Linked DNA regions of Variovorax paradoxus. The protein of the gene in region 2 interacts with the protein of the main gene of each other region in a pairwise test. Links are inferred from orthologs where the notes say so. Each region holds a gene or a part of one and is shown on either strand. Other genes may lie near its edges. The genes, in order: ftsL and ftsB.

Evidence for each region.
Region 1: the proteins of ftsB (region 2) and ftsL interact in binary tests that used the Escherichia coli proteins (3 or more experiments, as listed by UniProt). The link is inferred for Variovorax paradoxus from one-to-one orthologs.

What each region holds. Positions count from the first base shown.
Region 1 is NZ_JAUSXG010000001.1:4,331,904-4,348,510, reverse strand. Bases 11,499-14,473 are described here. They hold ftsL (cell division protein FtsL), read left to right. Parts: upstream 11,499-12,798; coding sequence 12,799-13,149; downstream 13,150-14,473. Other genes in these bases: QFZ42_RS20795 (peptidoglycan D,D-transpeptidase FtsI family protein), read left to right, coding at 13,223-14,473; rsmH (16S rRNA (cytosine(1402)-N(4))-methyltransferase RsmH), read left to right, coding at 11,874-12,797; mraZ (division/cell wall cluster transcriptional repressor MraZ), read left to right, coding at 11,499-11,865. Outside these bases: QFZ42_RS20865 (DUF484 family protein), read left to right, coding at 1-542; QFZ42_RS20860 (YdcF family protein), read left to right, coding at 572-1,177; QFZ42_RS20855 (tyrosine recombinase XerC), read left to right, coding at 1,161-2,207; QFZ42_RS20850 (class I SAM-dependent rRNA methyltransferase), read left to right, coding at 2,204-3,427; QFZ42_RS20845 (CobW family GTP-binding protein), read left to right, coding at 3,512-4,564; QFZ42_RS20840 (YdgA family protein), read right to left, coding at 4,638-6,119; RNA polymerase-binding protein DksA, read left to right, coding at 6,522-7,499; QFZ42_RS20825 (STAS domain-containing protein), read left to right, coding at 7,543-9,231; ATP-dependent protease subunit HslV, read left to right, coding at 9,293-9,838; ATP-dependent protease ATPase subunit HslU, read left to right, coding at 9,841-11,169; more of mraZ, read left to right, coding at 11,437-11,498; more of QFZ42_RS20795, read left to right, coding at 14,474-14,971; QFZ42_RS20790 (UDP-N-acetylmuramoyl-L-alanyl-D-glutamate--2,6-diaminopimelate ligase), read left to right, coding at 14,974-16,545; QFZ42_RS20785 (UDP-N-acetylmuramoyl-tripeptide--D-alanyl-D-alanine ligase), read left to right, coding at 16,560-16,607. UniProt on the Escherichia coli protein: Essential cell division protein. May link together the upstream cell division proteins, which are predominantly cytoplasmic, with the downstream cell division proteins, which are predominantly periplasmic.
Region 2 is NZ_JAUSXG010000001.1:1,283,053-1,294,516, forward strand. Bases 8,695-11,372 are described here. They hold ftsB (cell division protein FtsB), read right to left. Parts: upstream 10,334-11,372; coding sequence 10,055-10,333; downstream 8,695-10,054. Other genes in these bases: QFZ42_RS06060 (hypothetical protein), read right to left, coding at 8,695-8,712; QFZ42_RS06065 (ATP-binding protein), read right to left, coding at 8,732-9,409; pnuC (nicotinamide riboside transporter PnuC), read right to left, coding at 9,406-10,029; eno (phosphopyruvate hydratase), read right to left, coding at 10,352-11,372. Also shown: QFZ42_RS06010 (tripartite tricarboxylate transporter substrate binding protein BugE), read left to right, coding at 1-112; site-specific tyrosine recombinase XerD, read left to right, coding at 179-1,090; QFZ42_RS06020 (DUF72 domain-containing protein), read left to right, coding at 1,103-1,876; QFZ42_RS06025 (Bug family tripartite tricarboxylate transporter substrate binding protein), read left to right, coding at 1,894-2,868; QFZ42_RS06030 (TetR/AcrR family transcriptional regulator), read left to right, coding at 2,914-3,483; QFZ42_RS06035 (thiolase family protein), read left to right, coding at 3,579-4,712; QFZ42_RS06040 (MaoC family dehydratase), read left to right, coding at 4,751-5,227; QFZ42_RS06045 (ferritin-like domain-containing protein), read right to left, coding at 5,240-6,052; QFZ42_RS06050 (gamma carbonic anhydrase family protein), read left to right, coding at 6,090-6,614; Hsp33 family molecular chaperone HslO, read left to right, coding at 6,649-7,656; more of QFZ42_RS06060, read right to left, coding at 7,735-8,694; more of eno, read right to left, coding at 11,373-11,464. UniProt on the Escherichia coli protein: Essential cell division protein. May link together the upstream cell division proteins, which are predominantly cytoplasmic, with the downstream cell division proteins, which are predominantly periplasmic.

The DNA.
Region 1 (16,607 bases), 3.0 Mb from region 2 along the record:
GCCTGCAGGAGCGCCAGGCCGAGATGCTGCGCGAAAAAATCAAGGCGCTGGAGCATCGCCTGATGGACATGGTGCGCCACGGCACCGAAAACGTGGTCATTGCCGACCGCCTGCAGCGCTGGACCAAGGGCCTCTTGACCACGCGCGACCCGCGCAGCCTGCCGTACCGCATCGCGGTCGACCTGCAGTCGCTGTTCCTGGTGCCGCAAACCGCCATCAAGGTGTGGGACTGCGGCGCCGATTACCTCAACGAGGCGTACGCCCAGTGGGTGAGCGACGACGTGAAGGCGCTGGCCACCTCGCTCACTTCGCCCTACTGCGGGCTTAATTCGGGATTCGAGGCGGCCAAGTGGCTGCCCGAGCCGGCGGGCGCGATGTCGATTGCGCTGATTCCGCTGCGGCCCGATGCCGAATCGCCGGCCTTCGGGCTGCTGGTGCTGGCCTCGCCGGACGCCCAGCGCTTCAACGCCGAAATGGGCACCGACTTTCTCGAGCGCATCGCCGAACTGGCTTCGGGCGCGCTGTCGCGGCTGCGGCCTTGAGCGGGCGGCACCGGTCCTGGCGGGCCGCGGTGCGGCCCGTGCTGTGGACGGTGCTGCTTGGCGGGCTGCTGACGTACCTGGCCATTGCGGCCGTCATCTGGCAGCGCGCGGTCGAAACACTCGACAACCCGCCCCGGCGCGCAGCCGATGCCGCGCTGATCCTGGGCAACCGGGCCTACCTCGACGGCAAGCCGAACCCATGCCTCACCGGCCGGGTCGACACCGGTATTGCGCTGGCCAACGCGGGCCGCGTGAAGCAGCTGGTGCTGTCGGGCGGGGTCGACAAGGAGGACGGCCGCGTCGAAGCCGAGGTCATGCAGCAGCATGCGCGCGCCGAAGGCTATGCCGGGCCGCTGCTGCTGGAGCCGGCGTCGACTTCCACCCGCCTGAACCTGGCGATGTCGCGCCCGATGCTGCAGGCGGCGGGCATTCACAGCGTGATCGTGGTGTCGGAGCCCTATCACCTGTGGCGCGTGGAGCGGCTGGTGCGGGCCGGCGGTTTCGACAAGGACTTCGACGTTCAGTACGCCGCTGCCAGCACGCGCTGCTGGCAGCGCTGGGGCATGGTTTTCAAGGGCGCATTGCGCGAGCCTTTGGCTGTCGTGAACAATGCGTTCAATGGCTACCTCCACTGAGAAGACCATCGACACGCGCTGGGTCGAAAAGTACCTGGAGCATGTGCGTGTCGAACGCCGGCTGGCGGCGCGCACGGTCGAGCTTTACGCCATCCATCTGCAAGCGCTCGCGGCCAACGCCGCCGAGGCCGGGCTTCCGCTCGACCGCGTGCAGACCGCGCACATCCGGCGCTGGATGGCGCAGCTGCACGGCGCGGGGCGCGAGCCGCGCGGCATTGCGCTGGTGCTCTCATGCTGGCGCAGCTTCTACCGCTGGCTCGGCAACGAGGGGCTGGTGGTTTCCAACCCCGTGACGGACGTGCATGCGCCCAAGGCCGCACGGCCGCTGCCCAAGGCGCTGGCGGTCGACGACGCAGTGCAGCTCGCGGAGCTGTACGACCCCGAGGCCGATCCCTGGACCGAGGCGCGCGACAGCGCCATCGTCGAAGTGCTCTACGGCTGCGGCCTGCGTGTGAGCGAGCTCACGGGCCTCGATGCGCAGGCCAGCAACAAGGCGCTCGGTTGGGTCGATCTCGATGCGATGGAGGCCAACGTGCTCGGCAAGGGCAGCAAGCGGCGCCTGGTGCCGATCGGCGGCAAGGCGGCCGAGGCGCTGCGCGACTGGCTCGCGGTGCGCGGCGACTGCCCGGCGCTGGCGACCGCCGGCCTGCGCGACCCGGCAGGCGCGGCGGCGCTCTTCATCAACACCAAGGGCCTGCGGCTTTCGTCGCATGCAGTGTGGAAGCTGTTGCGTGAGCGCAGCTTCAAGGCCGGTCTCGCGGCGCCGGTGCATCCGCACATGCTGCGGCATTCGTTCGCGAGCCACGTGCTCCAGTCGAGCAGCGACCTGCGGGCCGTGCAAGAGCTGCTCGGCCACGCCAACATTGCCACCACGCAGATCTATACCCGGCTGGATTTTCAGCACCTGGCCAAGGCCTATGACGCGGCTCATCCGCGCGCGCAGGCCCGGCCCGAGAGCACGGATGCGCAGACACGCGCTGAAAAAAGTGCACGGGCCAAGCCCAAAAAAGACGACACCCACAACAAATGAAAACCCTCCGACTCAAGCCCGGCAAAGAGCGCTCGCTGCAGCGCCGCCACCCCTGGATCTTCGAATCCGCCATTGCACGCGGCGGCGCCGATTCCGGCGAAACGGTGCGCGTGGAATCGCACGAGGGCGTGTTCCTGGCCTGGGCCGCCTTCAGCCCCATCTCCAAGATCCGCGCGCGGGCCTGGAGCTTTGTCGAAACGCAGCGCATCGATGCCGCGTTCCTGGCGTCGGTGTGCGCCCGCGCGGTGGCCGGCCGGGCGCTTTTCGATCTGCAGAGCGACGGCGTGCGGCTGGTGCACGGCGAGGCCGACGGGCTGCCGGGCCTGATCGTCGACCGCTACGGCGACACGCTGGTGGCGCAGTTCCTGTCGGCCGGTGTCGAGCGCTGGAAGGCCGCCATTGCCGACGCGCTGCTCGCGGCGACCGGCCTGCAGAAGCTCTACGAGCGCTCCGATGCCAGCGGGCGCGAGCGCGAAGGCCTGAAGCCGGTCACGGGCTGGCTGCGCGGGGAGGGCTCGACTGAAATCACGATTCGCGAGCACGGCTGGAAGCTCTCGCTCGACATCGCGACCGGCCACAAGACCGGCTTCTACCTCGACCAGCGCGACAGCCGCCAGCGCTTTGCCGAACTGGCGCAGCACCGGCGCTTTCGGCGCGTGCTCAACTGCTTTTGCTACACCGGCGGCTTCACGGTGGCGGCGCTCGCGGGCCTGCAAGCGGCCGGCGCATTGGAGGGGGCCGAGCTGCTGTCGGTCGATTCGTCGCAGCCGGCGCTCGAGAAAGCGCGGGCCAATCTGGCGCTGAACGGCTTCGGCGGTGGCGAGGGCTCGGGCCTGAAGACGGAATTTCTGGACGCCAACGTCAATACCGTGCTGCGCGAGTTCATCGAACAGGGCCGCACTTTCGACGCCATCGTGCTCGACCCGCCGAAGTTCGCGCCCACCGCCGCCCATGCCGAGCGCGCGGCCCGCGCCTACAAGGACATCAACCGCCTGGCGCTCAAGCTGCTGGAGCCCGGCGGCGTGCTGCTGACTTTTTCGTGCTCGGGCGGCATCAGTGCCGACCTTTTTCACAAGATCGTGGCTTCGGCGGGCATCGACGCCCAAGTGGACGGCTACATCGCCGAACGCCTGGGCGCGGCACCCGATCATCCGATGACCATCGAGTTTCCGGAGGGCGAATACCTCAAGGGGCTGGTGGTGGTGAAAAAGCCGGCTTGACCCTGCGCCAACGCAACTGAGTGGCATTGGCTAAACTGCCTGCCAAGTTTTTTTCTTCCCTGTTTTCCGCTTCCGGAGCACACCATGGCCCTTATTCCCGCCACCATCCTCACCGGCTTTCTAGGCTCGGGCAAGACCACGCTGCTCAAGCGCATCCTGACGGAAGCCCACGGCCAGAAGATCGCGGTGATCGAGAACGAGTTCGGCGAAGAGAACATCGACAGCGACATTCTCGTGACCGAATCGAAGGAGCAGATCATCCAGATGAGCAACGGCTGCGTCTGCTGCACCATCCGCGAAGACCTGCGCGAAGCGCTGCAGCTGCTCGCAGCCAAGAAGCGCCAGGGCCTGCTCGACTTCGATCGCGTGGTGATCGAGACCACCGGCCTGGCCGACCCCGGCCCCGTGGCGCAGACCTTCTTCATGGACGACGAGATTGCCGAGAGCTATCTGCTCGACTCCATTCTGACGCTGGTCGATGCCAAGCACGCGCCGCAGCAGCTCAACGACCGCCAGGAAGCGCGCCGCCAGGTGGGCTTTGCCGACCAGATCTTCATCAGCAAGAGCGAACTGGTGTCGGCCGAGGAAACCGATGCGCTGATTCATCGCCTGAAGCACATGAACCCGCGCGCGCCCCAGCAGAAGGCGCATTTCGGCGACGTGCCGCTGAAGGACATCTTCGACCTGCGCGGCTTCAACCTGAACGCCAAGCTCGACATCGACCCAGACTTCCTCAAGGAAGACGACCACGACCATCACGACCATGACCACGCCCATGGCGAGCATTGCGACCATCCCTCGCACAAGCACGAGGGCCACGGCCACCATCACCACACGGACGACGACGTCAAGAGCTTCGTCTACAAGGCCGACCGTCCGTTCGATCCGGCCAAGCTGGAAGATTTCCTGGGTGCCATCGTCAACATCTACGGACCGCGCATGCTGCGCTACAAGGGCGTGCTGAGCATGAAGGGCACCGAGCGCAAGGTGATCTTCCAGGGCGTGCACCAGCTGATGGGCAGCGACCTGGGCCCGGAGTGGGGCAAGGACGAAGTGCGCCAGAGCCGCATGGTGTTCATCGGCATCGAGCTGCCGCGCGAAATCCTCGAGCAGGGACTCGAGCAGTGCCTCGTGTGACGGGCCATCCGACATAAAAAAAAGGCGCTGCCCCGAAAGGGCAGCGCCTTTTTTTTGTTTCAGCGGGGGCTGCTTACTTGCCCATGCCGCCGAGCGGCTTGCCGTTGACCTTCAGGCTGCCTTCGCTGTACTCGACCTGGCTGGTGATGTCGGTGCCGTCGCGCTTGACGAAGCCCATGCCCTCGCCCTGTTCGACCAGCCCCGCCACCATTTCAGGCGGAGGCAACTGGCCGCTCTCGGCGCCGGTGGCGGCAATCTGCTCCAGCCATTGCATCGGCAGCCGCACGCTGGCCTTGAGCACGCCGCGCTTCATCAAGAGCGCCATGCCCGGATCTTTCAGGTCTTCGTCGGTTACGCCGACCATGCCGGCCGTGTAGCTGATTTCGCCGCGCTTGCCGCCGATTTCGACCAGCATCTTGTCCAGGCCGAGTTCGGGGTTGTACTTGGCCATGGCCTTGAGATCAGGGCCGAGCTGCTCCATGAGCGTCTGCATGGCGGCTTGCGCGGCCTTGCTGCCGCCCTTGCCGCAGCCGTTGATGGCGGCCGACTGCATCCAGGCATCGGCCAGCTTCTTGTAGCCGGCGGCGTGAATGCGGCGTCCGCCGCTGGTCATCTCGAACTTGTCGATCTTCGTCTCGCCGACCTTGCCGGTGCCCTTGATGGTGCCGATCGACTCGTAGAGCCCGTCCTTGATGTTGGCATCGGCAATCATGTCGACGTTCTGCAGCAGCACGGTGGGGAGGGCCTTGCCCTCGGCGCCGGCGCCAAAGCCCTTGGGCGCTGCGAACTCGAAGCTGTCGAGCCGGGCTTCGGTCTTGCCCGTGGCCAGGATCCAGCCTTCGCTCTTGTTCATGTCGGCCTTGCCGGCCAGCTTGCCCATTTTCAGGGTGACGCCGGTGCGGGTGTCGGTCACGTCCAGGCCCGGCATCGCCAGGCTGTAGTTCACCTGGGTACGGGCGCCGTTCATCTCGGCGCGCATTTGCGCGCCTTGCCAGGCGAACTGTCCCTTGCCTTCTTCGGCCAGCTTGACCGGTGCCACGGTCAGGTCGGTTGCGTAGGCGCCGTTGAACGCCACCTTGGTGTGCGCCGTCAGGGGCTTGGCCTTGCCGAAGAACTTTTCGGCGGCGGCTTGGCCCTTGACGTCCAGCACCAGTTCGCTGTCGATGGTGGCTGCGGCCAGGGTGCCGCCGGCAATCGGGCCGTGGCGGATGGTGTCGCGAACGGTGATGCGCACCGGCTTGAACGGCGTGCTGCCGGCATCGGTATCGCCGTCTTCGTCGTCTTCTTCATCCTTCTCGGCCGACTTGACGGCAGCGGGCGCCGTGGCGGCGGCATCGGCCGCGCATCCGAATTCGAAGGTCACGGTGCTCACTGCGCCGAAGAAGCCGCTCTCATATTTGCGATCGATCACGCGCACCAGCGCGGTCTGCTTCGGCAACTCCTCCAGGGCGGCTTCGTAGCTGGACTTGACTTTCGTGCCGGCCCACCACGTGCTGCCACCATAGGCAACGGCGATGGCGGCGGCCAGCGTGCCCAAAACTGCTTTTTTGCTCAAGATTTCTTCTCTTTTGTAGGAATGATCGAATCGACCCGCACCCGCTTGTTCAGCTCGGCAGGTCTTGTTGCCCCCTCCGGCAACGCCGGCGATGCTAACGGACGTAAGCGGTTTGCAGGTACATCTCCCTTCCATTTCGAGTTCTCTATACAATCGCGCGCCTGTTCCGGCGGCCACGCTTTCGTTTTAAGGGCGAGATGTGGCTTATGGCACGGGGCGCCGCAAGTTTCTGGCGGGCTTTCGGGGGTATAACCCCGGGGTTCGTCACTGCGAGCACTCCGACATGTGGAGCCGGCGGGCCTCAACCCCCGCAGTGGTTCCCTTGGGAGGAGACACCCAGTGAAAGCGCGTTCCAGTTCGTTCAAGGAGCCAGTCACCGTGAAGAAACCCGCCGCCAAGGCAATGCCAGCAACCAAGTCCACCGCCAGGAAAGCGGTGGCTGCAAAGCCGGCTGTACCCGCGGCAAAAAAGATTTCTTCCGCTGCAAAAGCTCCGGCCCCGAAACCAAAAAGCGCTTCAAAGAAGCCAGCAACGCCATCGGCCAAGGCCGCGACCGTTGCAAAGAAGCCCGTCAAGCCTGCAAAGTCTGCTGCGCCGCCGGTGGCATCCGCCCCGGTCAAGAGTGCAACCAAAACTGCAGTCGCGGGTCTACCGCCATCCAAAACTGTCGGCCGCACTGCTGCCGTTACTTCTGCCCCTCCGATCCCAATGAAAAAAACGGCTGCCGCCTCTTCTTCCGCCACGGCGACACCTTCGATGCCCGCTCAGACCGCCACGCCCGCTCCCGCGCGAGGCGGCCGCGTGTCCCGGCTGTCGCAGCTCACCGTGCCTTCCATGCCGCAATCGGTGGCTTCCACCGCGGCCAAGTCTTCCTTCTCGCAAGCGCCTTCCAATGCGCTGGTGCCGCCGCCCCCGGTCGCAGTGAAAAAAGACCCGAAGCTGGCCAACAACTGGAAAGCCAAGTCGGCTGCCGAACTGACCGACGCCGAGGTCATCGCCATGCCCGATACCGAGTACATGAACGAAAAGCAGATGGCGTTCTTCCGCCTGAAGCTCGTCGAACTCAAGCGCGGCATTCTCGAAAACGCCGGCGAAACCACCGAGCACTTGCGTGAAGACACCGTGGTGGTGCCCGATCCGGCCGACCGCGCCACCATCGAGGAAGAGCACGCACTCGAGCTGCGCACGCGTGACCGCGAACGCAAGCTGCTGAAGAAGATCGAGCAATCGATTCAGCGCATCGATGCCGGCGACTACGGCTACTGCGACGAAACCGGCGAGCCCATCGGTGTCGGCCGGCTGCTGGCCCGCCCCACGGCCACGCTGTCGCTCGAAGCGCAGCAGCGCCGCGAACTCAAGCAGAAGATGTTCGGGGACTGAGCGGAAGGATAGAAGACCCCAGTTCGCCGCGAGATTCCTGTAGATGGCTAAGGAAGAATCGAGCCGCCTCCTCTCCAAGGTGGCGAAGTTCGTCCGCAATCCGCTCAAGGATTGGTCGGAGCTGAATGCGGCCGCCGATTCCACGCTGCCCGACCAGGCCTACAGCCGGGAAATGCTGAAGGAAATGATCGAGCGGCGCCAGCGCAACGATTTCGTGCGGCGGCGCGAGTTCGACATGCTCCGCAAGCTGCGGCAGCGCGAAGCGGCCGCCCATGCCTTCGAAGGAACGGTCACGCCGTCTTCCTTCAACCTGAACACCACCACGGAAAAATCCGAGGGGCGCGCGCTCACGCTCAAGAAGATCGACGAGATCGAAGAGCAGATGTCGCAGCAGTGGTGGAAGGGCCGCGGCCCCAACGGCGAGGTGCTGGCGAATGCGCCGCCCGAAGTGGGCGCCGAAACGCTGCCTCCGCCCATGGACGAGGCCGAGGTGGCCAGCCTGCTCGCGGCACCCGCTTTCAGGGCTGTGCCGGCTGCTGCCGCTGCCGCTGCCGCGGAGATTCCGGTTTCGGCTTCCGCGGCCGCCCCCATTCCGGCCAGCGCGGCGGTCGACGACACCTCGTTGCTCACGGCGCGGCTCGCACGCGACAGCGCGCTGGAAGAGGCGGTGATCCGTTTCGCACATGGCGACGACACCGGGGCCGAGGCGATTCTTCTGCAAGCCCTGGCCTCCGAGACCGCGGGCGCCGAGGGCCACCATGCCGCCGCCGAGCGCGATGAGACGCGCTGGCGCGCATTGTTCGACCTGTACCGCGCCACCGGCGACGCGACCCGATTTGCCGCTGCGCGCATGCGCTACGCACAGCGCATGAAGCGCATGGGCCCCGACTGGGTGCCGCTCGACGAGTTGGCGCGCGACGTGCAGGCGGTCGCCGCCAGCCAGCACGCCGAGCTGGTTTCGGCGGGAGCCGACTGGACCAGCCCCGCACGCCTGTCGCGCGACGGGCTGATGAATCTCACGCGTGCGTTGTCGCAGGCCGGCTCCATCTGGACGCTCGACTGGCGCGCGCTGGCCGCCGTCGAGGCCGAGGCCGTCTCGCCGCTGCGCGTGCTGTTCACCCATTGGGCGGATTCGCCGGTCAAGCTGCGCTTCATCGGGTCGGAAAAACTTCTTGCCGTGCTGGCCGAGGCAACGCCCAACAACGAGCGCCGCACCGAAGACGTGTGGTGGCAGCTGCACCTTGCAACGCTGCGCATGATGAACCTGCCGGACGGCTTCGAACTGGTGGCGCTCAACTACTGCATCACCTACGAGGTGTCGCCCCCCGCCTGGCAGGACCCCAAGGGCGAGTGCGCCACGATTGCGGCGCCAGAGCCGAGCCGTTCGGGTGCGGGCTCCGTGTGGTCGCTGTTGTCCGTCAACGGCGAATCGGACAGCTTTCTGTCCGCCGACAGCGGCTTTGCCGCGCTGGCCGGCGACTTGCGCGGCGAGGCGCATTCGAGCCTGCAGCGGCTGGACACCGATTTGCGCAACACCACCGCCCCGGTGATTTCATGCGCGGCACTGCTGCGCATGGACCTTGCCGCCGCCGGCACGCTGCTGAGCTGGGTGCGCGCGCGCGATGCCCAGGGCGAGCGGGTCCAGTTCGTGGACGCCCACCGCCTCATTGGGGCGCTGTTCGACCTGGTCGGCATTGCCGACCACGCCACGGTGGCCGTCCGGAAGAACTAGCCCGCCGGTGACTTGGGGCGCATGGGGTTGCATTGCCCCACGGCATCCCCAGATGGCTTCGATGGAACAGTTTCACGGCACCACCATCGTGAGCGTGCGCCGCAAGACTCCCCAGGGCGACCAGGTCGCCATTGGCGGGGACGGGCAGGTCACTCTCGGCAATATCGTCATCAAGGGCACGGCGCGCAAGGTGCGGCGGCTCTATCACGGCAAGGTGCTCGCGGGCTTTGCCGGCGCCACAGCCGACGCCTTCACGCTCTTCGAGCGCTTCGAGGCCAAGCTTGAAAAGCACCAGGGCCATCTGACCCGCGCCGCGGTCGAGCTCACCAAGGACTGGCGCACCGACCGCGTGCTGCGCAAGCTCGAGGCCATGCTGGCCGTGGCCGACGCTACCACCTCGCTCATCATCACCGGCAACGGCGACGTGCTCGAGCCCGAGGACGGCGTGATTGCCATCGGTTCGGGCGGCGCCTACGCGCAGTCGGCGGCCAAGGCGCTGATCGACAACACCGACCTCACGGCGGAGCAGATTGTGCGCAAATCGCTCGCGATAGCCGGCGAAATCTGCATTTACACGAACATGAACCACACGGTGGAAGCGCTCTGACCATGTCCATGACCCCGCAGGAAATCGTCTCCGAGCTCGACAACCACATCGTCGGACAGCCGGCCGCCAAGCGCGCCGTGGCCATTGCGCTGCGCAACCGCTGGCGCCGCCAGCAGGTCGAAGAGAAGCTGCGCACCGAGATCACGCCCAAGAACATCCTCATGATCGGCCCCACGGGTGTGGGCAAGACCGAAATCGCGCGCCGCCTGGCACGGCTGGCCGATGCGCCGTTCATCAAGGTCGAGGCCACCAAGTTCACCGAGGTGGGCTATGTGGGCAAGGACGTCGATTCGATCATTCGCGACCTGGCCGAAATCGCCGTCAAGCAGACGCGCGAGGCCGAGAGCGCCAAGGTGCGCGCCCGCGCGGAAGACGCGGCCGAAGACCGCATCCTCGACGTGCTGCTGCCGCCCGCGCGCGGGGCCGATGGCGGCGCACCCGCGCTGGACGGCCCCAACCCCACCCGGCAGGCCTTCCGCAAGAAGCTGCGCGAGCACCAGCTCGACGACAAGGAGATCGAGCTCGATCTCGCCGAAACCCGTGCACCGCTCGAAATCATGGGTCCGGCGGGCATGGAGGAAATGACCGAGCAGTTGCGCGGCATGTTCGGCCAGCTCGGCGGCGGCAAGCGCAAGACGCGCAAGCTCAAGATCGCCGAGGCCATGCGCCTCCTGATCGATGAAGAAGCCGCCAAGCTGGTCAACGAGGACGAGATCCGTACCCAGGCCATCACCAATGCCGAGCAGAACGGCATCGTCTTCATCGACGAGATCGACAAGGTCGCCACGCGCAGCGAAGCCCAGGGCTCCGATGTGTCGCGCCAAGGCGTGCAGCGCGATCTGCTGCCGCTGGTCGAGGGCACGGCTGTCACCACCAAGTACGGCGTGGTGCGCACCGACCACATGCTCTTCATTGCGAGCGGCGCGTTCCACCTCAGCAAGCCGAGCGACCTCATTCCCGAGCTGCAGGGGCGCTTTCCGATCCGCGTTGAGCTGCAGTCGCTCTCGGTGCAGGACTTCGAAAGCATCCTCACCCAGACGCGCGCGTCGCTCGTGAAGCAGTACCAGGCGCTGCTCGCGACCGAAGGTGTCACGCTCGATTTCACGCCCGAAGGCGTCAACCGCCTCGCGACCATCGCCTTCGAAGTGAACGAGCGTACCGAGAACATCGGCGCCCGCCGTTTGTCCACCGTGATGGAGCGGCTGCTCGATGAGGTAAGCTTCGACGCGGCCCGTATCGAAGGACAGACCATCCGCATCGATGCCGCTTACGTCGACCAGCGCCTTGCGGCACTAAGTCACGACGAAGACCTTTCGCGCTTCATCCTCTGAAGCCGCCTTGCGGCCCCTGTAACGGGGCCGCGCTTCACGCATCACATTCACTGCGTGAGCTAAGTGCTTAATTCTCAACGAAATTCACTGGTTTCCAGCTTTGGAAATCAGCGCTAAGTCGTTGATTCCATTACAAAAAATACCACCAACGGCCAGTTGCGCGTGAAGTGTTTCCTGCTACAGTGCAAAAAAGTGCAGTTAAGTGGGAAAAGTGCGGGTAGTGCCTCTTTCGGGTGCTGCGGCATTCCCAATACAAGGGTTCTGGTCGTGTTTCAAGGCGCTTCATCGCTCAGTCTGGATGCCAAGGGGCGGCTCTCCGTGCCGACCCGGCATCGTGACGTCCTGAGCGCGACGGCGAACGGCCAACTCACGATCACCAAGCATCCGCACGGCTGCCTCATGGTGTTCCCCCGCCCCGAGTGGGAGAAATTTCGCGACCGCATCGCCGCGTTGCCGATGTCGGCACAGTGGTGGAAGCGCGTATTTCTCGGCAACGCCATGGACGTCGAGATGGACGGTACCGGCCGCATCCTCGTTTCGCCCGAACTGCGTTCGGCCACGGGCATTGCACGCGAGACGCTGCTGCTGGGCATGGGCAATCATTTCGAACTCTGGGACAAGGCCACCTACGAAGCCAAGGAGGCCGAGGCCACCCAGGGCGAGATGCCCGATGTGTTTCAGGACTTCGCGTTCTGAGGACTCGTGTGAACACTCCATGGATTCACACCACCGTCTTGCTGAACGAAGCGGTGGAAGCCCTTCTTTCAGGCAGCACGGCGGCGGCCGGCACCTACGTGGATGCGACCTTCGGGCGCGGCGGGCATGCGCGCGCCATTCTTGCGAGGCTGGCACCGGAAGGCAGGCTGATCGCATTCGACAAGGATGCGGAAGCGGTGGCCGAAGCAGCGCGCATCTCGGATGCGCGTTTTTCCATCCGGCACCAGGGATTCCGTTCGCTGGGCGAATTGCCCGACGCCAGCGTGGCGGGTGTGCTGATGGACCTGGGCGTGAGTTCGCCGCAAATCGACAACCCGGTGCGCGGCTTCAGTTTTCGTTTCGACGGCCCGCTCGACATGCGCATGGACACCACGCGCGGCGAGAGCGTGGCCGATTGGCTGGCAACGGCCGAACTTCAGCAGATTGCAGAGGTGATCCGTGACTATGGCGAAGAACGGTTTGCTGTTCAGATTGCAAAGGCGATTGTTGCTCGCAGACAAGAACGGGGCGCAATTTCAACCACCACCGAACTGGCCGAGCTCGTGGCTGGCACGGTCAAAACCCGCGAGCAGGGCCAGAACCCTGCAACGCGCACATTTCAGGCTTTTCGGATTTTCATCAACGCCGAGCTTGAAGAGCTGCAACAGGCGCTAGAGGCGAGCCTTTCCGTGCTGCAGCCCGGCGGCCGGCTCGCGGTGATCAGCTTCCACTCGCTGGAAGACCGCATCGTGAAGCAGTTCATCGCCAAGCACTCGAAGGAGGTCTACGACCGCCGCGCGCCGTTCGCCGCCCCGAAGGTGATGAAGCTGCGCGCGCTCGAGCGCATCAAGCCGTCCGACGACGAAGTGCGTGGCAACCCGCGCTCGCGCAGCGCCATCCTGCGCGTGGCCGAGCGCACGGAAGCTGTTTGACATGGCGCGCCTCAACCTGCTCCTGCTGCTGGCCGTCATTGCGACGGCGCTGTACCTTGTGCACACGCAGTACCTGTCGCGCCAGCTGTACACCGAACTCGACCGCTCGCAGCAGGAAGCGCGGCGGCTCGAGCTCGACCACGACCGGCTGCAGGTGGAAAAGCGCGCGCAGGCCACGCCGCTGCGCGTGGAGAAGCTGGCCAAGGAGCAGCTCCAGATGCGCACCACCACGCCGGCCATCACGCAGTACGTGCGGCCCGACGGCACGGTGATTCCGGCCGTGGTGGCGCCGCCCGCGCCCGCCGTGGCCACGGGCCCGGCGCCGAAACCGGTCGCGAGGGCCCAGCGATGAGCGCCGCGCCGGGCCGTCCCAAGCAAGCTCGCTCCCGCTCGGCGGGAAGGCGCGCAGCGCCAAGGGTGCACCAATGAGCCGTCGCAGCGTTCGTTACACCACCAGCCCCTTGCTCGCGAGCAAGACGCCGGTCTGGCGCAGCAAGTTCATCGTGGCCGGCATCGCCTTCGGCTTCGTCGTGCTGGCGGGCCGGGCCGCGTACGTGCAGGTCTTCAACAACAGCTTTTTCCAGCGGCAGGGCGAAGTGCGCTTTGCGCGCACGCTCGAACTGCCGGCCAACCGCGGGCGCATTCTCGACCGCAACGGGCTCATCCTGGCTTCGAGCGTGGTGGCGCCGAGCATCTGGGCCATTCCGGAAGACATCGAGCGCGACGACCCCGAGGTGCGGGCCAAGCTCAAGCAGGTGGCCAAGCTGCTCGAGATGTCGCAGAAAGACTTCGACAAGAAGCTCGAGGACGAGGACAAGACTTTCGTCTGGATCAAGCGCCAGGTCGATGAGCCCATCGCCAAGCAGATCGCCGCGCTCAACCTCAAGGGCATCTACCAGCGCAAGGAATACAAGCGCCAGTACCCCGAGGGCGAGGCCGCCGCGCACGTGGTGGGCTTCACCAACGTCGAGGACAACGGGCAGGAGGGCATCGAGCTCTCGTTCAACAAGGACCTCGCCGGCAAGGCGGGTTCGCGCCGCGTCATCAAGGATCGCCTGGGCCGCGTGGTCGAGGGCGTGGGCGAAACCGTGCCGCCGGTCGACGGCAAGGACATTCAGCTCAGCGTCGACAGCAAGGTGCAGTTCTTCGCCTACCAGAAGCTGCGCGACGCCGTGACCGCGCGCCGTGCCAAGGCCGGCAGCGTGGTGGTGCTCGACGCCGTGACCGGCGAGGTGCTGGCGCTGGCCAACTACCCGAGCTACGTGCCCGACAAGCGCCAGAACCTCACCGGCGAGCAGCTGCGCAACCGCGCGCTCACCGACACCTTCGAGCCCGGCTCGACCATGAAGCCAATCACCGTGGCCATGGCGCTGGAGGCCGGCCGCGTGAAGCCGTCCACCCTGATCGAAACCTCGCCCGGCCGCTTCCAGATGGGCGGCTTCACCATCAGCGACACGCACAACTACGGCACGCTCACGGTCGAGGGCGTGATCCAGAAGTCGAGCAACGTCGGCGCGCTCAAGATCGCGCAGAAGATGTCGCCGCACGAGATGTGGGACACCTACACCGCGCTCGGCTACGGCCAGAAGCCGCAGATCCAGTTCCCCGGCGCGGTGACCGGCCGGCTGCGCCCCTGGAAGACCTGGAAGCCGGTCGAGCAGGCCACCATGGCCTACGGCTACGGCCTGTCGGCGTCGCTGTTTCAAATGGCGCATTCGTACACAGCGTTCGCGCACGACGGCGCCATCATTCCGGTCACGATCCTCAAGAACACGGAGTCGCCCCCGGGCGTGCGGGTGTTCTCGCCCTCGAACGCGCTGGCGGTGCGCAAGATGCTGCAGATGGCCGCGGGGCCGGGCGGCACCGGCACGCGCGCGCAGACCATCGGCTATTCGGTGGGCGGCAAGTCGGGCACGGCGCACAAGCAGGTTGGCAAAGGTTACGCGAGCAACAAATATCGCGCGTGGTTCACCGGCATGGCGCCGATCGAGAAGCCGCGCATCATCGTCGGCGTGATGATCGACGAGCCGAGCGACGGCCAGTATTTCGGCGGCGTGGCCGCCGCGCCCGTTTTCAGCGAAGTCGTGCAGCAGACCCTGCGCATGATGAACGTTCCGCCCGATCTCGCGGTCAAACCTCTGGTGGTGACGCAAGGCGTCGACGAGAGCTTCTGAGCATGCTGACACTCACTTCCCCCCAACTTGCCGCGCTCTGGCTCCAGGAGCGCGTGCAGGGCGCGCTGCATGCGGACAGCCGGCCGGTCGGGGCCGGCGACGGCTTCGTCGCGTGGCCCGGCGCCGCAACCGACGGGCGCAAGCATGTGGCGGCCGCGCTGGCGCAGGGTGCGGCGGCCTGCCTGGTCGAACACGAGGGCGTGGACGCCTTCGGCTTCGATCAGGGCGAGTTCAGCGACCGCATTGCGAGCTACCCCGGCCTCAAGGCTGCCACGGGCCCGATCGCCTCGGCCTTCTACGGCAACCCCTCGGCCGCTCTCGAAGTGCTGGCCGTGACGGGCACCAACGGCAAGACGTCCACCGCATGGTGGCTCGCCGAAGCGCTTTCCACCTTGACCGTGCCCGGCGGCGTTCGCGCGCTGCGGCTCGACGGCACCGCCGAGCGCGGCGTGCCGTCGCCCTGCGCGGTCATGGGCACGCTGGGCATCGGCGTGCCGCCGGAGCTCACCTACACCGGCCTCACCACGCCCGACCCGGTCATGATGCAGCGCGAGCTGCGCGCGCTCGTCGAGCGCGGGTTCGGCGCCTGCGCCATCGAGGCGTCGTCGATCGGCATTGCCGAACGGCGGCTCGACGGCGCACAGATCGCGGTGGCGGTGTTCACCAATTTCACGCAGGACCACCTCGACTACCACGGCAGCATGGAGGCCTACTGGCAGGCCAAGGCGGAGCTGTTTCGCTGGCCCGGGCTGCGCGCCGCGGTGATCAACATCGACGACGTGCATGGCGCCAGCCTGTGCGCGAACCTGATCGAAGCCGGGGTCGGCGCGCTCGACGTCTGGACCGTGTCGGCCGCCGGCTCGCCCGCGCGCCTCATGGCGCGCGACATCGGCTACGACGCGCAGGGGCTGCAGTTCTCGGTGGCCGAGCACGGCACCGATTCCGTGGAGCGCATCTCGACCGGACTGATCGGCCAGTACAACGTGGCCAACCTGCTGGGCGTGCTCGGCACACTGCGTGCGCTGGGACTGTCGCTGGCGCAAGCCGTCGCAGCCTGCGCCAGCCTCGGCAGCGTGCCGGGCCGCATGGAGCGCGTGAACGCCGCCGACGCAAACGCCGATGCGCCGCTGGCGGTGGTCGACTATGCCCACACGCCCGATGCCCTCGACAAGGCGCTGGCCGGCTTGCGTCCGCTCGCGCAGCAGCGCGGTGGCGCGCTCTGGTGTCTGTTCGGCTGCGGCGGCGACCGCGATCCGATCAAGCGTCCGATGATGGCCGCGGTGGCCGAGCGCCAGGCCGACCGCGTCATCATCACCAGCGACAACCCGCGCAGCGAAAACCCCGACGCGATCATCAGCCAGGTGCTGCTCGGCCTTTCGCGCCCCGAAGCAGCCCAGGTGCAGCCCGACCGCGCGGCCGCCATCGCCGACGCCATTGCGCAGGCGGCGCCGCAAGACGTGGTGCTCATCGCCGGCAAGGGCCACGAAGCCTGGCAGGAAATTGCAGGCCAGCGCATTCCGTTCTCCGACCGGACCCATGCGCTCGGCGCCCTTGCGAAGCGAGGTGCCGCATGAGCGATTCGATGCCGATGATGTTCACGCTCGCCCAGGCGCAGCAATGGATTCCCGGTGCTCGC
Region 2 (11,464 bases):
TACGGGTTCGCTGATCGTCGCCAACACGCCCGAGCAGTTCGCAGCCCAGATCAAGGCCGAGTACGAGGTCTACAAGCAGGTCGTCGTGAAGCAGAAGCTGAAGCTCGACTGATCTGCTTCCCCCCGAGCAAGCCGCCCGCGCCCGGGCGGCTTTTTTCTTTTTTGCTATCTTGCACGCATGACCGAGGCTGCCCCCAGACAAACCCCTGAAATCGACGATTTCATCGACGCCCTCTGGCTCGAGGACGGGCTGTCGAAGAACACGCTGGCCGCCTACCGCCGCGACCTGGCGCTGTTCGCGCAATGGCTTCGCAAGGAGCGCAGCGGCGTGGTGCTCGATGCCGCGCAGGAGAACGATCTGCAGGCCTACATGGGCGTGCGCCTCTCCACCAAGGGCAAGGCCACGTCGGCCAATCGGCGGCTCACCGTGTTCAAGCGTTATTACCGCTGGGCGCTGCGCGAGCGGCGCATCGTGGCCGACCCGAGCCTGCGGCTCGCGCCGGCACGGCAGATGCCGCGCGCCATCAAGACGCTGTCGGAGAAACAGGTCGACGATCTGCTGGCCGCGCCCGACGTGGAAACGCCGCTCGGGTTGCGCGACCGCGCCATGCTCGAGCTGATGTATGCGAGCGGGCTGCGCGTGAGCGAACTCATTGCGCTCAAGGCCATCGACATGAGCCTGAACGACGGCGTGCTGCGCGTGCTGGGCAAGGGCAACAAGGAACGCCTCGTGCCGTTCGGGGGTGAGGCTCGCCGCTGGATCGAGCGCTACCTGGAGGAGTCGAGGCCGGCCATTCTCGATGGCCAGCAGACGCCCGACCTGTTCGTGACCTCGCGCGGCGCGGGCATGACGCGCGTGATGTTCTGGGTCATCGTGAAGAAGCAGGCCGCGGCCGCCGGCATTCACGTGCCGCTGTCGCCGCACACGCTGCGCCATGCATTTGCGACCCACCTGCTGAACCATGGCGCCGATTTGCGCGCGGTGCAGTTGCTGCTGGGACACGCCGATATTTCGACGACCACCATCTACACCCACGTGGCGCGCGAGCGGCTCAAGCAGTTGCACGCGCAGCATCACCCGCGGGGCTGAAGGCGCGGCGAAATGGACCGCACGATGCCGCTGCCGACCTTGCGCATCGGTTGTGCCGGCTGGAGCCTGCCGCGCGCACTGTGGCCGGAGTTTCCGGCCGAAGGTTCGCACCTCGTGCGCTACGCGCAGCGCTTCGACACGGTGGAAATCGACACCTCGTTCTACCGGCCGCACCGTCGCGAAACTTATGAGCGCTGGGACGCCAGCACGCCCGAGGGCTTTCGCTTTTCGGTCAAGCTGCCGCAATCCATCACGCATGAGAAACGGCTGCTCGATGCCATGCCCGAATTCGAGGCATTCATTGCGCAAGCCGATGGGCTGGGCGCCAAGCTCGGCTGCCTCGTGGTGCAGCTTCCGCCCAGCCTCGTGTTCGATGCCGGCGCGGTGAAGCGATTTCTTGCGGCGCTGCGGCGCCGGCACTCAGGGTCGGTCGCGCTCGAACCGCGGCACCGCAGCTGGTTCGTGCCGCAGGCGGAAGCCGTGCTGTCGGATTTCGATGTCGCGCGCGTGCTGGCCGACCCGGTGCTGTTCGACGAGGCAGCCGCGCCCGGCGGATGGCCCGGGTTGGTGTACCTGCGCCTGCACGGCTCGCCGCGCCGCTACTGGTCGGCCTATGAGGACGCGCTGCTGACGCGGCTCGCCGCGCGATTGCGGCAGGCGCGCGAGGAGGGCGCGGCGTGCTGGTGCATCTTCGACAACACGGCGGGCGGCGAGGCTGTGGGCAACGCACTCACGCTGTTGCGCATTGCTTCAGAATCGGCGCTCTCCCCAGACCGGCAGCCATGAACTACCCCAGACCCGATATGCATTTCTCGTTCAAGCCCTTGTGGCTTTTCGCGGGCGTGGCGCTTTGCGCGGCCGCAGCCGGTGTGCAGGCTCAAACCGTTCCGAAGACCGTGCGCCTCATCGTCGCGTACCCCGCCGGCGGCGTCAGCGACGTGGTCGCCCGCGCGCTCGGCGACAAGCTCGCCGTCCAGCTGGGAACCACCGTGGTGGTGGAAAACCGGGCCGGCGCCAGCGGTGCCATCGGCATGGACGCCGTGGCCAAGGCCGCGCCCGATGGCGCGACGCTGGGCTTCTCGGCCATCAGCCCGCTGGTGCTGAGCCCCCACCTGGGCAAGCTGCCCTTCGATGCGCAGAAAGACATCGCGCCCGTCGCGAGCGTGATGTATTCGCCGGTGCTGCTGATCGCCACGCCGGGCAGCAAGTCAAAGGATTTTCGCGCGCTCATCGCCGATGCCAAGGCGCAGCCGGGCGCGGTGCGCTGGGCCACTTCGGGTCCGGCATCGCTCGGCCACATCGTGCTGGAGCAGGTGAGGGCGGCGACGGGCGTGGACATCACGCATGTGCCGTACAAGGGCGGCGGCCAGCAGCTCAACGATGCGCTGGGCGGGCAGTTCGAAATTCTCTCGACCAATGCGAGCCCCACGCTGTCCTCGCACATTCAGTCGGGCAAGCTGCGTCCGCTGGCGGTGGGCGCGCCCGCGCGACTCGAGAGCCTGCCGCAGGTCCCCACCCTGGGCGAGCTGGGCTACAGCGCGGCGAACATCAACTCGCTGTTCGGTGTGTTCGCGCCGGCGGCAACATCGCCCGCGCTGATCGCGAAATACAACGCCGAGATCAACAAGGCGCTGGCCAGCCCGGAGCTTCGCGCAAAGCTCACCGCCACCGACAACGTGCCGACCGGTGGCGCCCCGGCCGCCTTCGCAAAGGAAATCGCCTCGGAGTTCGAGAGCAACGGGCGGATCATCAAGGCGGCGAACATCAAGGCCGATTGATCCTGCGGCTTGCAGGCCGGTGCTTCCCTACCTTATAGTAGGTAGATGTCCAGCGCCCCCGTTTTTGCCACCGGCACCACCCGCGAGCAGATCCTCGCGGTGGCGCGCTCGCTGATCGAAACGCGCTCCTATCTGGGCTTCAGCTTCCAGGACGTGGCCGATGCGGTCGGCATCCGGAAGGCGAGCCTGTATCACCACTTTCCCACCAAGGAAGCGCTGGGCATCGCGGTGATCCGCGAGGCCACCCAGGCCTTCAAGGATTGGGACGCCGCCAGGGTGCGAACGCCGAAGGCCGCGCTCGACTCCTATTTCCGCATGTACCGCCACACGCTCAAGGCGGGTTCGGGCATGTGTCCCGCGGGGGCGTTGACGCCCGGCTGGGACTGCATCAACGAGGAGCTGCGGCAGGCCGTGCAGGAACTGCGCAATACCCAGGTGCTGTGGCTCACCGGCGTGCTGGGGGCGCTGGCGCCGGCCGGACAGAAGAAGGTCGCGTCGCTGGCGGCCTATGTGTTCTCGGTCTGCCAGGGCGCGCTGCTCGCCTCTCGCATGACGGGGCGCGCCGAAGACTTCGACGAAGCCATCGCGCAGCTCAGGAGTGCATTGCCCGGCTGATCGCCGGGCGGTATCGCAGGCACGCATCGGCGTGCCTATTTTTTGACCTGATTGCCTACCGATTGGATGGTAGTCTCATTGCAAGGAGCCTCTTCATGAAAGCCGTCATCTCCGCCTATGCCCGCTCGCCCTTCCACTTCGCGAAGAAGGGCGCGCTCGCCGAGGTTCGCCCCGACACGCTGGCCGCCGGCGTGGTGCGCGGCCTGCTGCAGCGCACCGATCTCGATCCCGCGCTGCTCGAAGACATCATCCTCGGCTGTGCCTATCCCGAAGCTTCGCAGGGCAACAACCTTGCGCGCATCGTCGGACTGCTCGCGGGCCTGCCGCACGAGGTGGGCGGCATGACGGTGAACCGCTTCTGCGGCTCGTCGATGCAGGCGGTGCACATCGCCGCGGCGCAGATCGAAGCGGGCATGGGCGAGGCCTTCCTGTGCGTCGGCGTGGAGTCGATGACGATGGTGCCGCAGGGCGGCTTCAACTTCTCGCCCAGTCCGGAGTTGATGGAAAACACCGACGCCTACATCTCGATGGGCGAGACGGCCGAGAACGTTGCACAGCGCTGGAACGTGAGCCGCGCCGACCAGGAGGCGTTCGCGGTCGAGTCCCACCGCAAGGCTGCCGCCGCGCGCGCCGAAGGCCGCCTGGCAGGCGAGATCGTGCCGGTGCGGCTGGCCTCCGGCGACGTGGTCGATGCGGACGGCTGCATTCGCCCGAGCACTTCGGCCGAGGCGCTGGCGGGGCTGAAGCCGGCGTTCCGTTCCGATGGCGTGGTGACGGCCGGCACCTCGTCGCCGCTCACCGACGGCGCCGCGGTCGTGCTGGTCACCAGCGATGCCTTCGCCGCAAGATACAGGCTGCAGCCGCTTGCGCGCATCAAGTCCTTCGCGGCGGTGGGGGTCGATCCGGCGGTCATGGGCATCGGCCCGATCCCCGCGGCGCGCAAGGCGCTGGCGCGTGCCGGCCTGAATGCTGCCGACCTCGACGTGATCGAACTCAACGAAGCCTTTTCGTCGCAGGCGCTGGCCTGCATCCGCGACCTCGGGCTCGATCCGGCGAAGGTCAATCTCGATGGTGGCGGCCTTGCCATCGGCCATCCGCTGGGCGCGACCGGTGCGCGCATCACCGGCAAGGCTGCGGCTCTGCTGGCGCGCGAGAAGGGCCGCTACGCCCTGGCCACGCAATGCATCGGCGGCGGGCAGGGTATTGCCACCATCCTCGAACGCCTCTGAAAGTCCGAGAATGCGCGCAAGCACTACAAGGAACTCCCATGGCGGCACTCCCTGAGGACACCGGCGCCCAGCGCGCGATGTATCTCGAAGACCTGTCGGTCGGCGACCGTTTCCAGAGCGGCGAACACGCGCTGGACGCGGCGCAGATCAAGGCCTTTGCGCACCAGTTCGATCCGCAGCCCTTTCACACCGACGAAGAAGCCGCGAAGAGCACTTTCTTCGGCGGCCTTGCGGCTAGCGGCTGGCACACGGCGGCGCTCACGATGAAGCTGCTGGTGGAAAGCGGCATTCCGCTCGCCGAGGGCATCATCGGCTCGGGCGGCGAACTGCAATGGCCCAAGCCGACGCGCCCCGGCGATGTGCTGCACGTGGTGAGCGAGGTGGTCGAGATCGTGCCTTCGCGTTCCAAGCCTGGCCGCGCGATGGTGACGATGCGCTGCCGCACGCTCAACCAGCACGGCGAGGTGGTGCAGAACTTCACGCCCAGGTTGGTCGTGCACGCCAGGCCGGCATAAACCTTCTTCTATTCAGTCCTTGGTGCCCGCCGAGAGCGCACGCAACTCCTCGGCACTGAAGCCGGCACGTTCGCGGGCTTCGAGGTTGAAAGGGGGCTTCAGGCGCGGGGCTTCGTAGTGCGCCACGAGTTCGGGATAAGTCGCCTCCGGGTCTCGGCCGGCGCGTTCGCAGAGCCAGCGGTACCAGCGGTTGCCAATGGCCACGTGGCCGACTTCGTCGCGCAGGATGATGTCGAGGATCTCGACCGCGCGCAGCGCATCCGGCGTGTTGACGCGCTTGAGCTTGGCCTGGATGAGCGGCGTCGCATCGAGCCCGCGTGCTTCGAGCGTACGCGGCACCAGCGCCATGCGCGCGAGCACGTCGTCCTTGGTTTTCTCGCACATGCTCCAGAGCCCGTCGTGGCCCGGGAAGTCGCCGTAGCGGTAGCCCATGCCTTGCAGGTGCGCATGCAGCAGCGTGAAGTGCTGTGCTTCTTCATCCGCCACGCGCAGCCAGTCGCGGTAATAGGCCTCGGGCATGCCGTCGTAGCGCCACACCGCATCGAGCGCGAGATTGATCGCGTTGAACTCGATGTGGCAGATCGAATGGATCAGCGCGGCGCGGCCCTCGGGCGTGAAGGGCGAGCGTTTCTGTACGGCGGTGGCGGCCACGCGCAGCGGCCGTTCGGGGCGGCCCGGCACGCCAAGATCGTCCCCTTCGGCGCGGAGGGGTTCAGTTGCTATGGAATCGGTAGCTGCCAATGCAGCAGTGGCGCGCGTCGCCGACACCTTGGCTTCAGGGTCGGTCAGTCGCAGCGCGGCCAGCGCGCTCAATCGGGGGTGCATCCCTACAATTCTAGTTTTTGCCCCCGGAGACTCGACGATGGCCCTCTATGAACTCGACGGCGTTGCGCCGCAACTCGGCGCCGGCGCATGGGTCGCCGACAGTGCGGAAGTGATCGGCAACGTGCAGTTGGGCGAGAACGCGAGCATCTGGTTCGGCGCGGTGCTGCGAGGCGACAACGAGACGATGACCATCGGCCGCAACAGCAACGTGCAGGACATGTCGATGCTGCATTCCGACCCCGGGAGCCCGCTCACCATCGGCGAGAACGTCACCATCGGCCACCAGGTCATGCTGCATGGCTGCACCATCGGCGACAACTCTCTGATCGGCATCCAGGCCGTGGTCTTGAATAACGCGAAGATCGGCCGCAATTCGATTGTTGGCGCCGGCAGCGTCGTGACCGAGGGCAAGGAGTTTCCCGACAATTCCCTGATCTTCGGTTCGCCCGCCAAGGTAATGCGCACGATCAGCGACGAAGACGCCGCCCGCCTGCGCCACGGCTCCGACCACTACGTCAACAACGCCGTTCGCTATGCGAAGGGCCTCAAGAAAATTGCCTGACACCGCGCAGGCCCCACAGAAAGAAGAATCCGTTTTGAGCGAGCTGCACAAATTCCTGTTCGATGGCCTGCCGGTGCGCGGCGTGATCGTGCGCCTGACAGATGCGTGGCAGGAAATCCTGGCGCGGCGCGCCTCCAACACCACCACCGGCGCCTATCCGCCGCCCGTGGCCGAGCTGCTCGGCGAGATGACCGCCGCGGCCACGCTGATGCAGGCCAACATCAAGTTCAACGGTTCGCTGATTCTGCAGATCTTCGGCGACGGTCCGGTCAAGGTGGCCGTGGCCGAGGCCAAGCCCGACCTGAGCCTGCGCGCCACCGCCAAGGTGATCGGCGACCTGCCGGCCGATGCGCGCCTGCCCGACATGGTCAACGAGAACAACAAGGGCCGCTGCGCGATCACGCTCGACCCCAAGGACAAGCTGCCGGGCACGACGCCGTACCAGGGCGTGGTGCCGCTCTTCGACGACGACGGCGAGAAGCTCGGCAAGCTCAGCGACGTGCTGCAGCACTACATGCTGCAGAGCGAGCAGCTCGACACCACGCTGGTGCTCGCGGCCGACGACAAGGTGGCGGCGGGCCTCTTGATCCAGCGCCTGCCGATCAAGGGCGAGGGCAACCTCGAAGGCGCGTCGGGTACTTCGGACAAGGACCACGACCAGGCCAACGAAGACCAGATCGGCCGCAACGAGGACTACAACCGCATCTCGATTCTGGCGTCGACCCTGACGCGCGACGAGCTCCTGACGCTCGACGTCGAAACCATTCTTCGCCGCCTGTTCTGGGAAGAAAAATTGCTGCGCTTCGAGCCGCAGGCTGGCCTGCTGGGTCCGCATTTCGCATGCACCTGCGGCCGAGATCGGGTGGCGCAGATGATCCGCGGCCTCGGCGTGGAAGAGGCCGAGGAAATCCTCGCCGAGCGCGGCGACATCGAGGTGGGCTGCGACTTCTGCGGCAAGCAGTACCGCTTCGATGCCGTCGACACGGCCCAGATCTTCACGCCGCCGGGCGACCAGGTTCCCGCCAGCCCCGTTGTGCAGTAGTGCGCCTGGGCCTCGCGCATTCGGAGCGGATCGTTGCTCCAATCACGTGCGAGCCCCCCGGCTGGGCAGCGCACTCGCTCAGCGCGGCGCCTTGTCGTCGAAGTCGCCGAATGCGATGTCGGGCGCGCTCGTGTTGTGGCGCGAAGGCAGGCTGCGCCCGAAGCGCAATTGCGTGCCGCTCAGCGTTTTCACGTCGGGCAGGGGCAGCACCTGCTCCGTGGCGCCGGGCGCTTCCTCCCAACGGATTTCGCTCACGTCGGCGTTGTCGGGCGCGACATACATCGAGCGCAGCACCGCGAAGGGCCGCGCATCCGTGGTCCGCGACGAGAGCCGCACGTCGAGCGCGGTGCGCGCACGGCTGATCTCGGACACCCTGGCCACGGCGCTGCCGCCCCTGGCGAAGCGCAGGTGAATGGCGAGCGGCTTCGGCACGATGCGGATCGCCGCAATGTCGACCACCGGCCGGCTGCCCTGTTCGACCGGGCCGAGCAGGAACGAAGAGCCGTAGACCCCGTCGCCGAAGCGCGCCTCCGGCAGTGGCTTGATGCGCCAGTAGCCGTCGGCCGGATAGAGCACCAGCGCCTCGAGCACCTTGCCTTCTTCCTTGCGGAAGATCTGCAGCAGGTGAAAGCCGCGGTCCGTGCGCGCGCCCACGCGCACCGGCACCTGCTGCGGCCGCCAGAAGCTGGGCAGCGTCATGCCGACGATGCGCCACTGGGCGTCGTCGAGCAGTACCACGCGGCGCGGCTTGAACTTGTGCGCAGGATCGGTGGGGTGGGCGCCGCCGTCGAAATTGCAGCCCGAGAAGTCGGGCGCGGTGGTGTCGTTGCCGATGCTCTCGAGATAGGACGGCTGCAGCGCCTCGATGCGCATGCGCCGGATGCCCTCTCCGCGCAGCACCAGCGAGACGTTGTCTTCTTCGGCGCAGGCGGTGGTGGTGGTGGCGTTTTCCACCGTGGCTGCGACTGGCGCCGCTGTCGCGGTGCCGGCTGCGAGCAGGGCCGGGCCGAGGAGACAAAAAAGACAAGCAAGGCGAGAGAAACGAAGCGGAAACATCAGATCTCCGAACGGGGTTTTACGGGTTGTCGCGGCGAACGAGCAGGTCGCTGAACAGACGATGTTCGCATTCCGGGTCGGAGCATTTCTCGCAAGGCCATGACCAGGAGGTGGGTTTCGAATCGGCGCGCCCCCGTGCCCGGGTGCGGCCTTCGTTGCCGGCAATGGAATTGATGGCGTTCCAGGCATTGGAGAGCCTTTCGCCGTCGGCGCCATGTACCACCGCGAATGAAAGCCCGGCGCCCGAAAGCGCCGCGCGCACCAAAGCGTCGCTCGGCTCGCGCGCGTGGTCGCCGTCGCGCAAGGCGTCGGCGACCCAGGGAATGTCGAGCGCGGTGAGCAGCGTGATGGCGTAGCGCCGTTGCGCGGCGAGCGCGTCGGCATAGAGCGAGGCATCGCCGAACAATTGCTCGCTGTAGACCGCGGTCATGAGCGCCGTGGTGTCGGCCACCACCACACCCGACGCCGCTGCGGCATCGATGCGGCGCGTCTGCTCGTCGGCGATGGCGCGTTGCTCGTCAGGACGGGGCGTGCGGCCCTCGCGATTGCACCACTCGCGCAGATACTCACCCACCAGCGTGGCCGCAATGCCGCGCTCCTGCAGGCGCTGCACGAGCGCGCGGGCGAGTTCGGTCTTGCCCGTGCTCTCGGCGCCGAGCAGTGCAATGACGCATCCGGCCGGCAGCATGGGCGTCATGCGCGCGCGGCCTCGCCGTGCATGCGCGAGCGCCATGCCAGAAAGCCCGCCACGCTGAGCACCGCGAACACCGCGTAGAGCCCGACCGTGAGCCACAGGCCCTTGTGAATGAACAGGCCCACGCTCACGATGTTCACCGCCAGCCACACCAGCCAGTTCTCGATGAACTTGCGCCCGAGCAAAAATTGGCCAACCAAGCTGAGCCCGGTGGAGAAGCCGTCCCACCAGGGCACGTCGGTGTCGGTGAAACGCTGCAGGAAGAGGGCGACCGCGGGCCATGCCAACGCGCAGGCCACGAGCGCAAGCGCAATGCCGCGCGGCGAAAGCCGGTCGACCCGCAATACGCTGCCATCGGCGCGGTGGCCGCGCAGCCACTGGAACCAGCCCCAGAACGCAACCACCGCGAAGAACACCTGGAGCGAGGCGTCGCCATAGATGCGGGCCTGCGCGAACACCGCCACGTAGAGCAGCGAGCTGACGATCGCGAGCGGCCAGCCCCAATGAATCTCGCGCATGTTGCAGCCGACCATGGCCAGCGCCAGCACGGCCGCCACGAGCTCGAGCCAGCTGACCGGTGAGCCCCAGAGCGCGAAGGCGGGGGCCGAGAAGAACTCGGGCATCAACGGTGAGGTCTTGGGTGCGTGTTCAGTGGGTCACTTGAACGAACACTTCGTTGGGCTTGACCATGCCCAATTCCTGCCGCGCACGCTCCTCGACCATCTCGAGGCCGACCTTGAGATCGTTGACCTCGGAAGCCAGCCTGTCGTTGGTCACCGCAGCCTTGGCGTTGGCTTCCTTCTGCGCTGCCAGCCTGGCCTGCAGCTGAGAGACGTCGAGCACGCTGCCGCGCCCGTTCCACAGCTGCCACTGCAGGATGGCCAGCAGCAGCAACAGCACGATGGGTGGAACGAGGCGCGAGCGCATGCCGCCGGCTTCCGGGCGCTATTTCAGGTTGTAGAACGCGCGGCGGCCGGGATAGCTGGCGATGTCGCCGAGGTCTTCTTCGATCCGCAGCAGCTGGTTGTACTTGGCGATGCGGTCCGAGCGCGAGAGCGAACCGGTCTTGATCTGGCCCGCGTTGGTGCCCACCGCGATGTCGGCGATGGTGCTGTCTTCGGTCTCGCCCGAGCGGTGCGAAATGACGGCCGTGTAGCCCGCGCGCTTGGCCATCTCGATGGCGGCGAAGGTTTCGGTCAGCGTGCCGATCTGGTTGATCTTGATCAGGATCGAGTTGGCAATGCCCTTGTCGATGCCCTCTTGCAGGATCTTGGTGTTGGTGACGAACAGGTCGTCGCCTACCAGCTGCACGCGCTTGCCCAGGCGATCGGTGAGCAGCTTCCAGCCGTCCCAGTCGCCTTCGTGCATGCCGTCTTCGATGCTGATGATCGGGTACTTGTCGACCCAGGTGGCCAGCATGTCGGCCCAGTTGCCGGCCGACAGCGTGAGGTTCTCGCCGGAGAGCACGTAGTTGCCGTCCTTGTAGAACTCGCTGGCGGCGCAGTCGAGGCCGAGCGCAATCTGCTCGCCCGCCACGTAGCCGGCCTTGTCGATGGCTTCGAGAATCAGTTGAATGGCCGCTTCATGGCTATCGACGCTGGGCGCGAAACCGCCTTCGTCGCCGACCGCCGTGCTGATGCCGCGGTCGCCCAGAATTTTCTTGAGCGCGTGGAACACCTCGGCGCCGTAGCGCACGGCCTCGCGGAAGCTCGGAGCACCCACGGGGATGATCATGAACTCTTGCAGGTCGAGGCTGTTGTTGGCGTGCGCGCCGCCGTTGATCACGTTCATCATCGGCACCGGCAGCTGCATGCCGCCCATGCCGCCGAAGTAGCGGTACAGCGGCAGGCCCGACTCTTCGGCGGCGGCGCGTGCCACGGCCATCGAGACGGCGAGGGTGGCGTTGGCGCCCAGGCGGCCCTTGTTGTCGGTGCCGTCCAGGTCGATCATCGTGCGGTCGAGGAAAGCCTGCTCGCTGGCGTCGAGACCGAGCACGGATTCCGAGATCTCGGTGTTGATGTTCTCCACCGCCTTGAGCACGCCCTTGCCCAGGTAGCG